DNA from 2 places in the Cytobacillus sp. FSL K6-0265 genome. Region 1 is predicted to be linked to the other one. Evidence: a T-box and tRNA genes for the amino acid it is inferred to sense, from the RefSeq annotation. Region 1 holds a T-box; the other holds one or more tRNA genes.

The links. The T-box of region 1 lies ahead of proS (proline--tRNA ligase). A T-box ahead of a tRNA ligase gene usually reads a tRNA of that ligase, here a tRNA-Pro.
Region 2: it encodes a tRNA-Pro, which carries the amino acid that the T-box ahead of proS (proline--tRNA ligase) is inferred to sense. The anticodon was not compared.

The regions. Positions count from the first base shown of each region.
Region 1 is NZ_JBBOPE010000001.1:3,603,616-3,610,284, forward strand. It holds gene MHH73_RS18240 (hypothetical protein) at 1-279, opposite strand, end outside; gene MHH73_RS18245 (ATP-dependent Clp protease proteolytic subunit) at 373-957, opposite strand; gene MHH73_RS18250 (sigma-70 family RNA polymerase sigma factor) at 983-1,621, opposite strand; gene proS (proline--tRNA ligase) at 1,702-3,132, opposite strand; T-box leader at 3,188-3,399, opposite strand; gene ald (alanine dehydrogenase) at 3,662-4,792, opposite strand; gene MHH73_RS18265 (PucR family transcriptional regulator) at 4,968-6,227, opposite strand; gene MHH73_RS18270 (alanine/glycine:cation symporter family protein) at 6,529-6,669, shown strand, end outside.
Region 2 is NZ_JBBOPE010000001.1:489,006-495,674, reverse strand. It holds rRNA gene rrf (5S ribosomal RNA) at 1-96, opposite strand, end outside; rRNA gene MHH73_RS02640 (23S ribosomal RNA) at 366-3,299, opposite strand; rRNA gene MHH73_RS02635 (16S ribosomal RNA) at 3,517-5,065, opposite strand; tRNA gene MHH73_RS02630 (tRNA-Gly) at 5,183-5,256, opposite strand; tRNA gene MHH73_RS02625 (tRNA-Pro) at 5,285-5,358, opposite strand; tRNA gene MHH73_RS02620 (tRNA-Arg) at 5,368-5,444, opposite strand; tRNA gene MHH73_RS02615 (tRNA-Leu) at 5,513-5,596, opposite strand; tRNA gene MHH73_RS02610 (tRNA-Lys) at 5,612-5,684, opposite strand; tRNA gene MHH73_RS02605 (tRNA-Gln) at 5,692-5,766, opposite strand; tRNA gene MHH73_RS02600 (tRNA-Asp) at 5,780-5,856, opposite strand; tRNA gene MHH73_RS02595 (tRNA-Glu) at 5,872-5,943, opposite strand; tRNA gene MHH73_RS02590 (tRNA-Ser) at 5,983-6,073, opposite strand; tRNA gene MHH73_RS02585 (tRNA-Asn) at 6,078-6,152, opposite strand; gene MHH73_RS02580 (SprT family protein) at 6,243-6,669, opposite strand, start outside.

The DNA.
Region 1 (6,669 bases):
AATCTCATTATTTATATTAATATACGGTCCATAAGGATTGGGGTTACCAGGATAGGCATTTGGATAGCCACCAAAACCTTGATTGCCATATGGAACAGGGCCGGGTCCATATCCATACGGCGGGCAAGGTCCACCAAAACATGGTCTTGGTCTAAAGAACAACGGTGCGGCTAAAGCACCTCCTGCTAATCCGCCAAGAAAACCGCCCACGAATGGTGCAGCGAAAAAGGGAAAAAAGCGTTCGTCCGCGACACCAGGATGTCGATAATAATAATGCACTAGGGATTACCTCCTTTAATTAAGAGCTGGGTACCTTCCCTATTACATATGCATCTATCACCAATTAAGCGTGGGCTTAATATGAGTTATTCATCATTCACTTTTCGTTAAAATTGCATCTGCAATCCCATAATTAACCGCTTCTTGAGCGCTCATAAAATAATCACGTTCTGTATCCAATTTCACCTTTTCTAATGGTTGATTTGTTTTCTCAGCAATCATTTGATTGGTTACGTCTTTTAGCTTTAATATCCTTCTTGCAGAGATTTCAATATCTGTCGCTTGCCCTCTTGCGCCACCTAAGGGTTGATGAATCATTACTTCACTATGAGGGAGCACAAACCGTTTTCCTTTCGTCCCAGATAGAAGCAGTAGTGCACCAAATGAGGCAGCCATTCCTGTACAGATGGTGCGAATATCGCATTTTACATAGTCGAGGGTATCTAAAATAGCAAAGCCCGCTGTTGTTGATCCTCCAGGACTATTAATATAAAGTGAAATATCTTTTTTCTCATCTTCTGCAGCTAAAAATAATATTTGGGCGACAATATTATTCGCCATATGATCATTGATTTCTTCACCAATCATAATAATCCGATCTCTCAACAATCTTGAATAAATGTCATAGGACCTTTCACCTTTAGCCGTTTGTTCAATTACATAAGGGATCGTACTCATTATAAAACCTCCAAAAAGGCAAGCATTATGCTGCCATCATATTGAAAGCATTGGAAGGGGTGCTTTGCTTTGAGGTATGATAATGGCTAATTATTGGCAGTATTTTGATGAGCTCAATGGGATTTTGCTGTTCAAGTGCCCGATGGAAAACTTGAAAAATTCTCCTCTTTACCGGCTCATCCCACTGCTGATTCAATTCTTTCATATCCATTGCTAAACGTTTTCTTGCCCGATGCAATAAACTTTTAACAGTGACTTCTTTCATATTAAGCATTTCTGCAATTTCACTATTCTTAAATAAAAACGCTTCTTTTAATGAAAAAGCTAACGCCTGTTGCACCGTTAATTTCTCTAATAATAATTCAATTGTTTCCGTCAAATCATGATTGCTCGTTTCAATATCCACATGATCTTCTGTTAATTGTTCTTTTTTCTTTTTTCTAACGACATCGATCCATTGATGATAAGCAATTTTCTTTAACAAAGCTCGTGTTATTTTAGCCTCGTTATACTTCATTGCCTTTAAGATGGTTTCTTGAGCGACATCCTCACCATCCCACTCATTTTGGCAAAGAAAGGTGCAATAGCTTACTAAGTCTTGGTAATACTTTTTCCCAATCATATCTAACGTTGCTGACCGCCTTGCCATCTGCTCGTTATGCATTGTTTGTTTCACCCCTTCACACTTTCTATTACTTAAACGGCTGTAAGTGAAAAAAAGATATGGGTCAATAAAATTTTTTCTTAATAAGCTTTTGCCCAATAGACAAGATGCTTTGCTTCTTCTTTACAACAAACACATGCTTTGGCAATCGCCGCTTCATCAAATGGCATGCAACGGGAAGTAACACTTGTATCTTCTTTTATTTTCTCTTCGCACGCTTGATTGCCACACCACATCGCTTTGACAAACCCTTGTTTTTCATTAAATATCTGCTTAAACTCCTCATAAGTATATGCTTCATACGTATGATCGTTGCGATGTTCTTTTGCCTTATTATATAGGGAAGTTTGAATTTCTTCTAAAAGTTGAACAATCTTTTCTTCTAGATTTTCTAATGGAGCAAAAATTTTCTCTCCTGTATCTCTTCTAGCTAGTACGACTTGACCCTTTTCGATATCTTTAGGACCTACTTCTAAGCGAATTGGTACACCCTTCATTTCATATTCATTAAACTTCCAACCTGGCTTTTTATCACTAGCATCAATATCTACGCGAGCCACTTTACTTAGTTTTTCTTTTAAATCATAGGCGAAATCTAATACGCCTTCCTTATGTTGCGCAATAGGAACAATCATCACCTGCTTTGGGGCAGCCTTTGGCGGGATTACTAATCCTCTGTCATTACCGTGGACCATAATCATCGCACCGATAATTCTCGTTGTGAAGCCCCAGGAAGTTTGCTGCACATACTGCTCTTTTCCATCTTTGTCAGTAAACTGAATACCAAATGCTCTCGCAAAGCCATCACCTAAATGATGAGATGTCCCTGATTGTAATGCTTTACCATCGTGCATTAAGCTTTCAATTGTATAAGTTAATTTAGCACCAGCAAACTTTTCTTTCTCCGTTTTTTTGCCTTTAACAACAGGAATAGCTAGAAAGTTTTCACATATATCTGCGTAGACATCAAGCATCTTTACGGTTTCTTCTAACGCTTCTTCATCTGTAGCATGACAAGTATGGCCTTCTTGCCATAAAAACTCCAACGTTCGTAAAAATGGTCTTGTTGTTTTCTCCCAACGAACTACATTGGACCATTGATTATAAAGCTTTGGTAAATCACGATAAGAGTGAATAATATTTCTATAATGTTCACCGAATAGTACTTCTGATGTCGGACGCACGCAAAGTCTCTCAGCAAGCTCCTCTTCCCCACCATGAGTTACCCAAGCCACTTCTGGGGCAAATCCTTCAATATGATCTTTCTCTTTTTGAAGAAGGCTCTCAGGAATAAATAGAGGCATATAAACATTTTCATGCCCGGTTTCTTTTATCATTTGATCAAGTGCTGACTTAATGTTCTCCCAAAGGGCATAACCATATGGACGAATAATCATAGAACCTCTAACACTCGAATAATCCACTAAATCAGCTTTCTTTACGACATCTGTATACCATTGTGGAAAATCTTCATTCATTGACGTTATCTCTTTCACAAATTGCTTACCCATATTAACACCTCATTTTATTTTTTTATTCAAAGACACAAAAAAAGCCCTGCTTTCAAATAGGGACCCAATGACTGGTGGTACCACCCTATTTCAAAGCAAAGCTTTGCACTCTTATTGATAACGGTTCAACAAGTAAACCGCATATTCTAGAGAATATGTACTCAGAGGGCAGGTTCAGCTTTTCACTAATAGATATCTCACAGCACAAACGGATACCTTCTCTGAAAATAATGATAAAAACTTACTATTCCTCATCAACGATTATCTATTTTTTGAAGATTATATAGAGTTTAATGGAAAAAGTCAACTTTTGGTTAAAGATCCTTGGTCTAATGGCTTTTTACTTCTCTATAGCCACCTTAAGTGAACATTTTTTATTAGGAGACGAATGGGTATACAATGAGGATGCAAAAATAAGATGATTATTAACAGAATGAGACAAGAACCATTTTAATTTGAATGAAATCCATATAAATAAGGAATCAAAATAAAAAAACCTACCCCAATTATGAGGTAGGAGATTGTATCATTAGTTTGTTATGCCTTCATTTGTGAATGCTGCATCGACTTGAACATAGTCATAACCTAGGTCCCTTGCAACTGCTTCATACGTTACATGCCCATTTACTACGTTTACCCCTAATTTCAATGCTGGGTTTTGCTCAACAGCTAGATGTGCCCCTTTTGTTGCTATTTGTAATGCATAAGGAATCGTTACATTTGTTAAAGCAATTGTTGATGTTCTAGGTACAGCACCTGGCATATTTGCCACGGCATAATGAACAACACCATGTTTAATATAAGTTGGATCATCATGTGTAGTTACATGATCAACCGTTTCTAGAATACCACCTTGGTCAACCGCAACATCAATCACGACTGCGCCAGGTTTCATTGTTTGAATCATTTCTTCTGTTACTAATTTTGGCGCTTTTGCTCCCGGAATAAGGACAGCACCAATTACAAGGTCAGCTTCCTTAACAGATTCAGCAATATTAAATGGATTAGACATTAATGTTTGAATACTATTACCAAAAATATCATCAAGTTGACGGAGTCTTTCAGGACTTAAATCAATGATTGTTACATCTGCACCAAGACCGATAGCCATTTTCGCTGCATTAATGCCCACAACGCCCCCACCAATAATCGTCACTTTTCCTCGAGATACGCCTGGCACACCTGCAAGTAATATTCCTTGGCCGCCGTTTGTTTTTTGTAAGAATTGCGCTCCAACTTGTGTAGCCATTCTACCAGCAACTTCACTCATTGGTGTTAGTAATGGAAGTGTACGGTTCACCTCGACTGTTTCATATGCAATAGCCGTTACTCCACTTTTCACTAGCGCATCTGCCAATTCTGGTTCTGCTGCTAAATGCAAATAAGTAAACAACACTAGGCCTTTACGGAAATAGTCATATTCAGTTGGTAGCGGTTCTTTTACCTTCATTACCATCTCCGCTGCCCATGCTTCTTTTGCCGTGCCTACGATTTTCGCGCCTGTTAGCTCGTAATCTTGGTCTTGAAATCCACTTCCGAGTCCTGCAGTCGTTTCAATAAGTACTTCATGCCCAGCTTTTACTAATGCATCTACCCCCGCTGGTGTCATTGCAACACGGTTCTCGTTGTTTTTAATTTCTTTAGGTACGCCGATAATCATATCCTTTTGGCCCCTTCCATTTATGATATTAATTTTTAAGTATGAATAAATTGCATAGAATAAATTGTCAAATAATAAATGACAATTTTATGTTTCCCTATTGTCAGTATAATAATAGAATGTTGAAATGACTTTGTTTATATTTGAAAAATGAAAAAGCGTCGTTTGTGTAATTTCACAAACGACGCTTTTTTTCTATGTATTTGCGGATTTGCAGTTCTAAATACAAGGAAAATTTCTCATGTGTACTTTTAAAGTTCACATGAGTGAGCTCTGTAATTCTCTTCAAACGATAATTTAATGTATTAACGTGAACATGTAATACTTTAGCAGCGTCATTTACATTGCTATCATTTAAAATAAAGGCTTCTAAAGACATTAATAGCTCCGTTCGATGAGCATGATCATAATCTATTAAACGTTGGATGACAGGATGTTCATAAGCATCACGGCTTCTTATTTCAAGAATGGCATCCAAATATTTAAAAACACCCAATTGGTGATAAGTATAGATTTCTTGCATTTCTTGCGGATATTGTGATTTTAAACGAAGTACTTCTAAGCATTCTGAATAGCGATCTTCAACATGGTCATATGTCAATTTCAAACTGCTGCTACCACTGATGATATGATCAATATCAAACCTTATATACATTTGATTAATAACAAACTGTATAAACTCAGATAAATCTGTTTCATTTGCCTGTGTAGATGGCGGAGATGCTAGTAAGATAAAGTCATTGCCCATCGTTGCATAAAACGTCATATGGATTTTTTGGCTCGTTGAAATGAGATAAATCATGCTTTGTTCCGTTTGCATGTCTATATCGTCTATAAAGCGAAAAATAATGACAGCAGAATAGAGAGATGGTTTGATATGAAAATCATCTAACTTTTCTATTACTTCTGTATGTTTGGGATATCTGCCAGTTAATAACTGCCAGAAAAAATCCTGATAGCTTTCTTCTCTTTTCTTTTTTTGACGATAAAGCTTCAACAATTCAATTCTTGCCGATTGTGCAGCCAGTTTTAATAAATACATATCTTCGGCCGTAAGGGACTTATCTCGTTCAACCACCCATATATACCCAAGCACTTCTTCTTGATGCCTGATAGAAATTGCTACCCTATTACCCAGCCCAATTTCTTTAATTTCTGGAATTTTTAATGGTTCAGCGCTCCTTAATAATTGAGGAATAGCATCTGCCTTCCATAAACTATTTATTACCTTTTCGGGCACTTTTCTGCTAATAATCGTTGCAATCCTAGCCTGATCCGTTTGATCATCATGCGTACTATATGCTAATAACCGATGATTTGCATCTTCAATAGTTACAGGACATTCAAGAACATCTCTAATTTTATCCACAAATGTTTCTAAGTTATCAAATGATCGTTTAAATGGATCTTTACCGTACTGTTTTTCTCTCTCCATTTCAAACCTCCAACTGCCTCTTTTTTTTATTATATCTAAACCTTTACATGCTGTCGAAAGCTCAATCTATACTATCTAATTATTATAAATAGTTAAACTTTTTTAAAATTGATTGAAGTTATCCTTGTATAATTTTACAATAATAAGTATTCTTACAATTTTCCGTGCTCTTCAAGAATTTTACCAAGATTAAAGTAGTTTTGGTTTATCCATTTAGGAAAGCGATTACATTCCAAAAAATTCTTGATACATATTTAGCATGATACACAATTAAAGAGAGGAAGATTCATCTGTGGACATTATGAACATACTTGAAAAAATTAATTCCTTTTTGTGGGGAACACCCAGTTTAATCTTACTATTTGGGACGGGCCTACTCCTAACGATCATGCTTAAAGGTCGTACATTTACGAAACTCTTTTATGCTTTTAAATTAGCATTT
Region 2 (6,669 bases), 3.1 Mb from region 1:
ACAAGGGGACAGCCCCTAACTACCATCGGCGCTGAGAAGCTTAACTTCCGTGTTCGGTATGGGAACGGGTGTGACCTTCTCGCTATCGTCACCGGACTATGAAATTGTAAGGGAATCGTTCCCTCAAAACTAGGTAATGTTGAAGAAGATTGTTTTGAGTAATCGCCTATGCGTGCTGACGGTACTACTAAGGTAGTGTTGTCTAGCTGCGGCGCCTAGGTGCCGCTCGCATTTCGAATTGTCCAGCTACAGCGCCTAGGTGCTCGAGGTCATAAGCCAATTTCGCTATGAGGTTAAAGTACAACCTCCTATCGAACTCGTCTTATGCTTGTCGCACCTGTGCAAGGCGCTTTCGCTTTTCGTTTTTGGTTAAGTCCTCGATCGATTAGTATTAGTCAGCTGCATGTGTCGCCACACTTCCACCTCTAACCTATCAACCTGATCATCTTTCAGGGATCTTACTAGCTTGCGCTATGGGAAATCTCATCTCGAGGGGGGCTTCATGCTTAGATGCTTTCAGCACTTATCCCTTCCGCACATAGCTACCCAGCGATGCCTTTGGCAAGACAACTGGTACACCAGCGGTGCGTCCATCCCGGTCCTCTCGTACTAAGGACAGCTCCTCTCAAATTTCCTGCGCCCACGACGGATAGGGACCGAACTGTCTCACGACGTTCTGAACCCAGCTCGCGTACCGCTTTAATGGGCGAACAGCCCAACCCTTGGGACCGACTACAGCCCCAGGATGCGATGAGCCGACATCGAGGTGCCAAACCTCCCCGTCGATGTGGACTCTTGGGGGAGATAAGCCTGTTATCCCCGGGGTAGCTTTTATCCGTTGAGCGATGGCCCTTCCATGCGGAACCACCGGATCACTAAGCCCGACTTTCGTCCCTGCTCGACTTGTAGGTCTCGCAGTCAAGCTCCCTTGTGCCTTTACACTCTACGAATGATTTCCAACCATTCTGAGGGAACCTTTGGGCGCCTCCGTTACTCTTTAGGAGGCGACCGCCCCAGTCAAACTGCCCACCTGACACTGTCTCCCATCCCGATAAGGGATGTGGGTTAGAATTTCAATACAGCGGGGGTAGTATCCCACCGACGCCTCCACCGAAGCTAGCGCTCCGGCTTCTAAGGCTCCTACCTATCCTGTACAAGCTGTACCAAAATTCAATATCAGGCTACAGTAAAGCTCCACGGGGTCTTTCCGTCCTGTCGCGGGTAACCTGCATCTTCACAGGTACTATAATTTCACCGAGTCTCTCGTTGAGACAGTGCCCAGATCGTTACGCCTTTCGTGCGGGTCGGAACTTACCCGACAAGGAATTTCGCTACCTTAGGACCGTTATAGTTACGGCCGCCGTTTACTGGGGCTTCGATTCAAAGCTTCGCGTGAGCTAACCTCTCCTCTTAACCTTCCAGCACCGGGCAGGCGTCAGCCCCTATACTTCGCCTTGCGGCTTCGCAGAGACCTGTGTTTTTGCTAAACAGTCGCCTGGGCCTATTCACTGCGGCTCATCAAGGCTTTAACACCCTAATGAGCACCCCTTCTCCCGAAGTTACGGGGTCATTTTGCCGAGTTCCTTAACGAGAGTTCTCTCGCTCACCTTAGGATTCTCTCCTCGCCTACCTGTGTCGGTTTGCGGTACGGGCACCTTATTCCTCGCTAGAGGCTTTTCTTGGCAGTGTGGAATCAAGAACTTCGGTACTAAATTTCCCTCGCTATCACAGCTCAAGGTATGTGACCATGGGATTTGCCTCATGGTCCCTCTAACTGCTTAGACGCACATCCAATAGTGCGCTTACCCTATCCTCCTGCGTCCCCCCATCACTCAAACAGAATACGGTGGTACAGGAATATCAACCTGTTGTCCATCGCCTACGCTTTTCAGCCTCGGCTTAGGTCCCGACTAACCCTGAGCGGACGAGCCTTCCTCAGGAAACCTTAGGCATTCGGTGGATGGGATTCTCACCCATCTTTCGCTACTCATACCGGCATTCTCACTTCTAAGCGCTCCACCAGTCCTTACGGTCTAGCTTCAACGCCCTTAGAACGCTCTCCTACCACTGAACATCTACGATGTTCAATCCACAGCTTCGGTGATACGTTTAGCCCCGGTACATTTTCGGCGCGGAGTCACTCGACCAGTGAGCTATTACGCACTCTTTAAATGGTGGCTGCTTCTAAGCCAACATCCTGGTTGTCTAAGCAACTCCACATCCTTTTCCACTTAACGTATACTTTGGGACCTTAGCTGGTGGTCTGGGCTGTTTCCCTCTTGACTACGGATCTTATCACTCGCAGTCTGACTCCCATGGATAAATCTTTGGCATTCGGAGTTTGTCTGAATTCGGTAACCCGATGAGGGCCCCTAGTCCAAACAGTGCTCTACCTCCAAGATTCTTACGCATGAGGCTAGCCCTAAAGCTATTTCGGAGAGAACCAGCTATCTCCAAGTTCGATTGGAATTTCTCCGCTACCCACACCTCATCCCCGCACTTTTCAACGTACGTGGGTTCGGGCCTCCATCCAGTGTTACCTGGACTTCACCCTGGACATGGGTAGATCACCTGGTTTCGGGTCTACGACCACATACTATATTCGCCCTATTCAGACTCGCTTTCGCTACGGCTCCGTCTGTCCAACTTAACCTCGCATGTAATCGTAACTCGCCGGTTCATTCTACAAAAGGCACGCTATCACCCATTAACGGGCTCTAACTACTTGTAGGCACACGGTTTCAGGATCTCTTTCACTCCCCTTCCGGGGTGCTTTTCACCTTTCCCTCACGGTACTGGTTCACTATCGGTCACTAGGGAGTATTTAGCCTTGGGAGATGGTCCTCCCTGCTTCCGACGGGATTTCTCGTGTCCCGCCGTACTCAGGATCCACTCTGGAGGGAACGAAGTTTCGACTACAGGGCTTTTACCTCCTATGGCGGGCCTTTCCAGACCTCTTCGTCTATCTCGTTCCTTTGTAACTCCGTATAGAATGTCCTACAACCCCAAGAGGCAAGCCTCTTGGTTTGGGCTAATCCCGTTTCGCTCGCCGCTACTCAGGGAATCGCGTTTGCTTTCTCTTCCTCCGGGTACTTAGATGTTTCAGTTCCCCGGGTCTGCCTTCCATACCCTATGTATTCAGGTATGGATCCTATCCCATAACGGATAGGGGGTTTCCCCATTCGGAAATCTCCGGATCAAAGCTTACTTACAGCTCCCCGAAGCATATCGGTGTTAGTCCCGTCCTTCATCGGCTCCTAGTGCCAAGGCATTCACCGTGCGCCCTTATTAACTTAACCTATGTTTGGGTTGCTTTCGCTTCCCTCACGGTTGTGTTTATTAAAAAAGTTTAGTATCTCTACTCTATTATATAGAGAGAAAATAACTAAGGTGGCGATTACTCGGTAATCTTCTTCATTACATTATCTAGTTTTCAAAGAACGATTGAATTGAGAGATTATACTCTCAAAACTGAACGAACAGTCTAACATCAAGTCAATTCCGTATATTCCTTAGAAAGGAGGTGATCCAGCCGCACCTTCCGATACGGCTACCTTGTTACGACTTCACCCCAATCATCTGTCCCACCTTAGGCGGCTGGCTCCAAAAGGTTACCCCACCGACTTCGGGTGTTACAAACTCTCGTGGTGTGACGGGCGGTGTGTACAAGGCCCGGGAACGTATTCACCGCGGCATGCTGATCCGCGATTACTAGCGATTCCGGCTTCATGTAGGCGAGTTGCAGCCTACAATCCGAACTGAGAATGGTTTTATGGGATTGGCTAAACCTCGCGGTCTTGCAGCCCTTTGTACCATCCATTGTAGCACGTGTGTAGCCCAGGTCATAAGGGGCATGATGATTTGACGTCATCCCCACCTTCCTCCGGTTTGTCACCGGCAGTCACCTTAGAGTGCCCAACTGAATGCTGGCAACTAAGATCAAGGGTTGCGCTCGTTGCGGGACTTAACCCAACATCTCACGACACGAGCTGACGACAACCATGCACCACCTGTCACTCTGTCCCCCGAAGGGGAAAGTCCTATCTCTAGGATTGTCAGAGGATGTCAAGACCTGGTAAGGTTCTTCGCGTTGCTTCGAATTAAACCACATGCTCCACCGCTTGTGCGGGCCCCCGTCAATTCCTTTGAGTTTCAACCTTGCGGTCGTACTCCCCAGGCGGAGTGCTTAATGCGTTTGCTGCAGCACTAAAGGGCGGAAACCCTCTAACACTTAGCACTCATCGTTTACGGCGTGGACTACCAGGGTATCTAATCCTGTTTGCTCCCCACGCTTTCGCGCCTCAGCGTCAGTTACAGACCAGAAAGTCGCCTTCGCCACTGGTGTTCCTCCAAATCTCTACGCATTTCACCGCTACACTTGGAATTCCACTTTCCTCTTCTGCACTCAAGTTCCCCAGTTTCCAATGACCCTCCACGGTTGAGCCGTGGGCTTTCACATCAGACTTAAGGAACCGCCTGCGCGCGCTTTACGCCCAATAATTCCGGACAACGCTTGCCACCTACGTATTACCGCGGCTGCTGGCACGTAGTTAGCCGTGGCTTTCTGGTTAGGTACCGTCAAGGTACCGGCAGTTACTCCGATACTTGTTCTTCCCTAACAACAGAGTTTTACGATCCGAAAACCTTCATCACTCACGCGGCGTTGCTCCGTCAGACTTTCGTCCATTGCGGAAGATTCCCTACTGCTGCCTCCCGTAGGAGTCTGGGCCGTGTCTCAGTCCCAGTGTGGCCGATCACCCTCTCAGGTCGGCTACGCATCGTCGCCTTGGTGAGCCGTTACCTCACCAACTAGCTAATGCGCCGCGGGCCCATCTGTAAGTGATAGCAGAACCATCTTTCAATCTAATTATATGTATAAATAGATATTATCCGGTATTAGCCCCGGTTTCCCGGAGTTATCCCAGTCTTACAGGCAGGTTGCCCACGTGTTACTCACCCGTCCGCCGCTAATCATTGGGAGCAAGCTCCCTCTGATTCGCTCGACTTGCATGTATTAGGCACGCCGCCAGCGTTCGTCCTGAGCCAGGATCAAACTCTCCAATAAAGTGTTTGATTAGCTCGTTTGCACCTATGGTGCTTTGTTGCTGATAAATCAGCTTTTTTAGAATTACGCTTGACGTTTTGTGTTCGTTCAGTTTTCAAAGAACAATCTTTTCGGTAATGGAGCGGGTGAAGGGAATCGAACCCTCATCATCAGCTTGGAAGGCTGAGGTTTTACCACTAAACTACACCCGCATTAATTTGTTTTGTTGGTTTCACATAATCGGGAAGACAGGATTCGAACCTGCGACCCCTTGGTCCCAAACCAAGTGCTCTACCAAGCTGAGCTACTTCCCGTATCTATAATGGCGCGCCCGAGAGGAGTCGAACCCCTAACCTTTTGATCCGTAGTCAAACGCTCTATCCAATTGAGCTACGGGCGCCTTGAAGCAACTCTATTATAATATCATACTAATTTTAATGCGTCAACTATTTTTTAAAACTTTTTCGATGCGGCCGAGAGGACTTGAACCTCCACGGGTTATTCACCCACTAGGCCCTCAACCTAGCGCGTCTGCCATTCCGCCACGACCGCATAAATTGTTAAAGATGAGCCATGAAGGACTCGAACCTTCGACCCTCTGATTAAAAGTCAGATGCTCTACCAACTGAGCTAATGGCTCATAAAAATGGCTGGGCTAGCAGGGATCGAACCTGCGAATGACGGAATCAAAATCCGTTGCCTTACCGCTTGGCTATAGCCCATTTATCTAAAATATGGCGGTCCGGACGGGACTCGAACCCGCGACCTCCTGCGTGACAGGCAGGCATTCTAACCAACTGAACTACCGGACCTAACCTTTGAAAAGATGACCCCTACGGGATTCGAACCCGTGTTACCGCCGTGAAAGGGCGGTGTCTTAACCGCTTGACCAAGGGGCCATAACATAAAAATAAAAAAAACAAATATGTATATATAAATGGCGGAGAAGGAGGGATTTGAACCCTCGCGCCAGTTGCCCGACCTACACCCTTAGCAGGGGCGCCTCTTCAGCCACTTGAGTACTTCTCCAAAATGGCTCCGCAGGTAGGATTCGAACCTACGACCGTTCGGTTAACAGCCGAATGCTCTACCACTGAGCTACTGCGGAATATGTTAAAAAGAATATGTAGTCAACAAGGACTTCCTTATCGACTCTTTAAATTATAATTACCACCATGTAAAAAGTCAAGCATGAATTTTAATTATTTTTATCAGCAGATATTAGCACTAATTTGCCCATACATTGTCCACATCTATACTTGTTTGTGTTGATTCGGCGTTTCCTTCTATAGACTTGATTACATTGATCACATTTATACATAATGTAAGAAACTTTCTGTGGTAAAGACGAACAATGCCGCGGTGCACCCACTTTAGCCATTAGCCTCCGAAAATCACTATCTCGATGTTGATAACCTCTACCAGCCAGATGAAGATGGTAATGACATAGTTCATGTTTAATAATACCAACTAATTCTTCCATTCCTAAATGCTGATAATATGTCGGATTAATTTCAATACGATGATCAGTCAACATATATCGTCCACCGGTTGTTCTTAATCTACTATTAAATTTCGCTATATGACGAAAAGGCTGATTGAACCACCTTAAAGATACTTCTTCA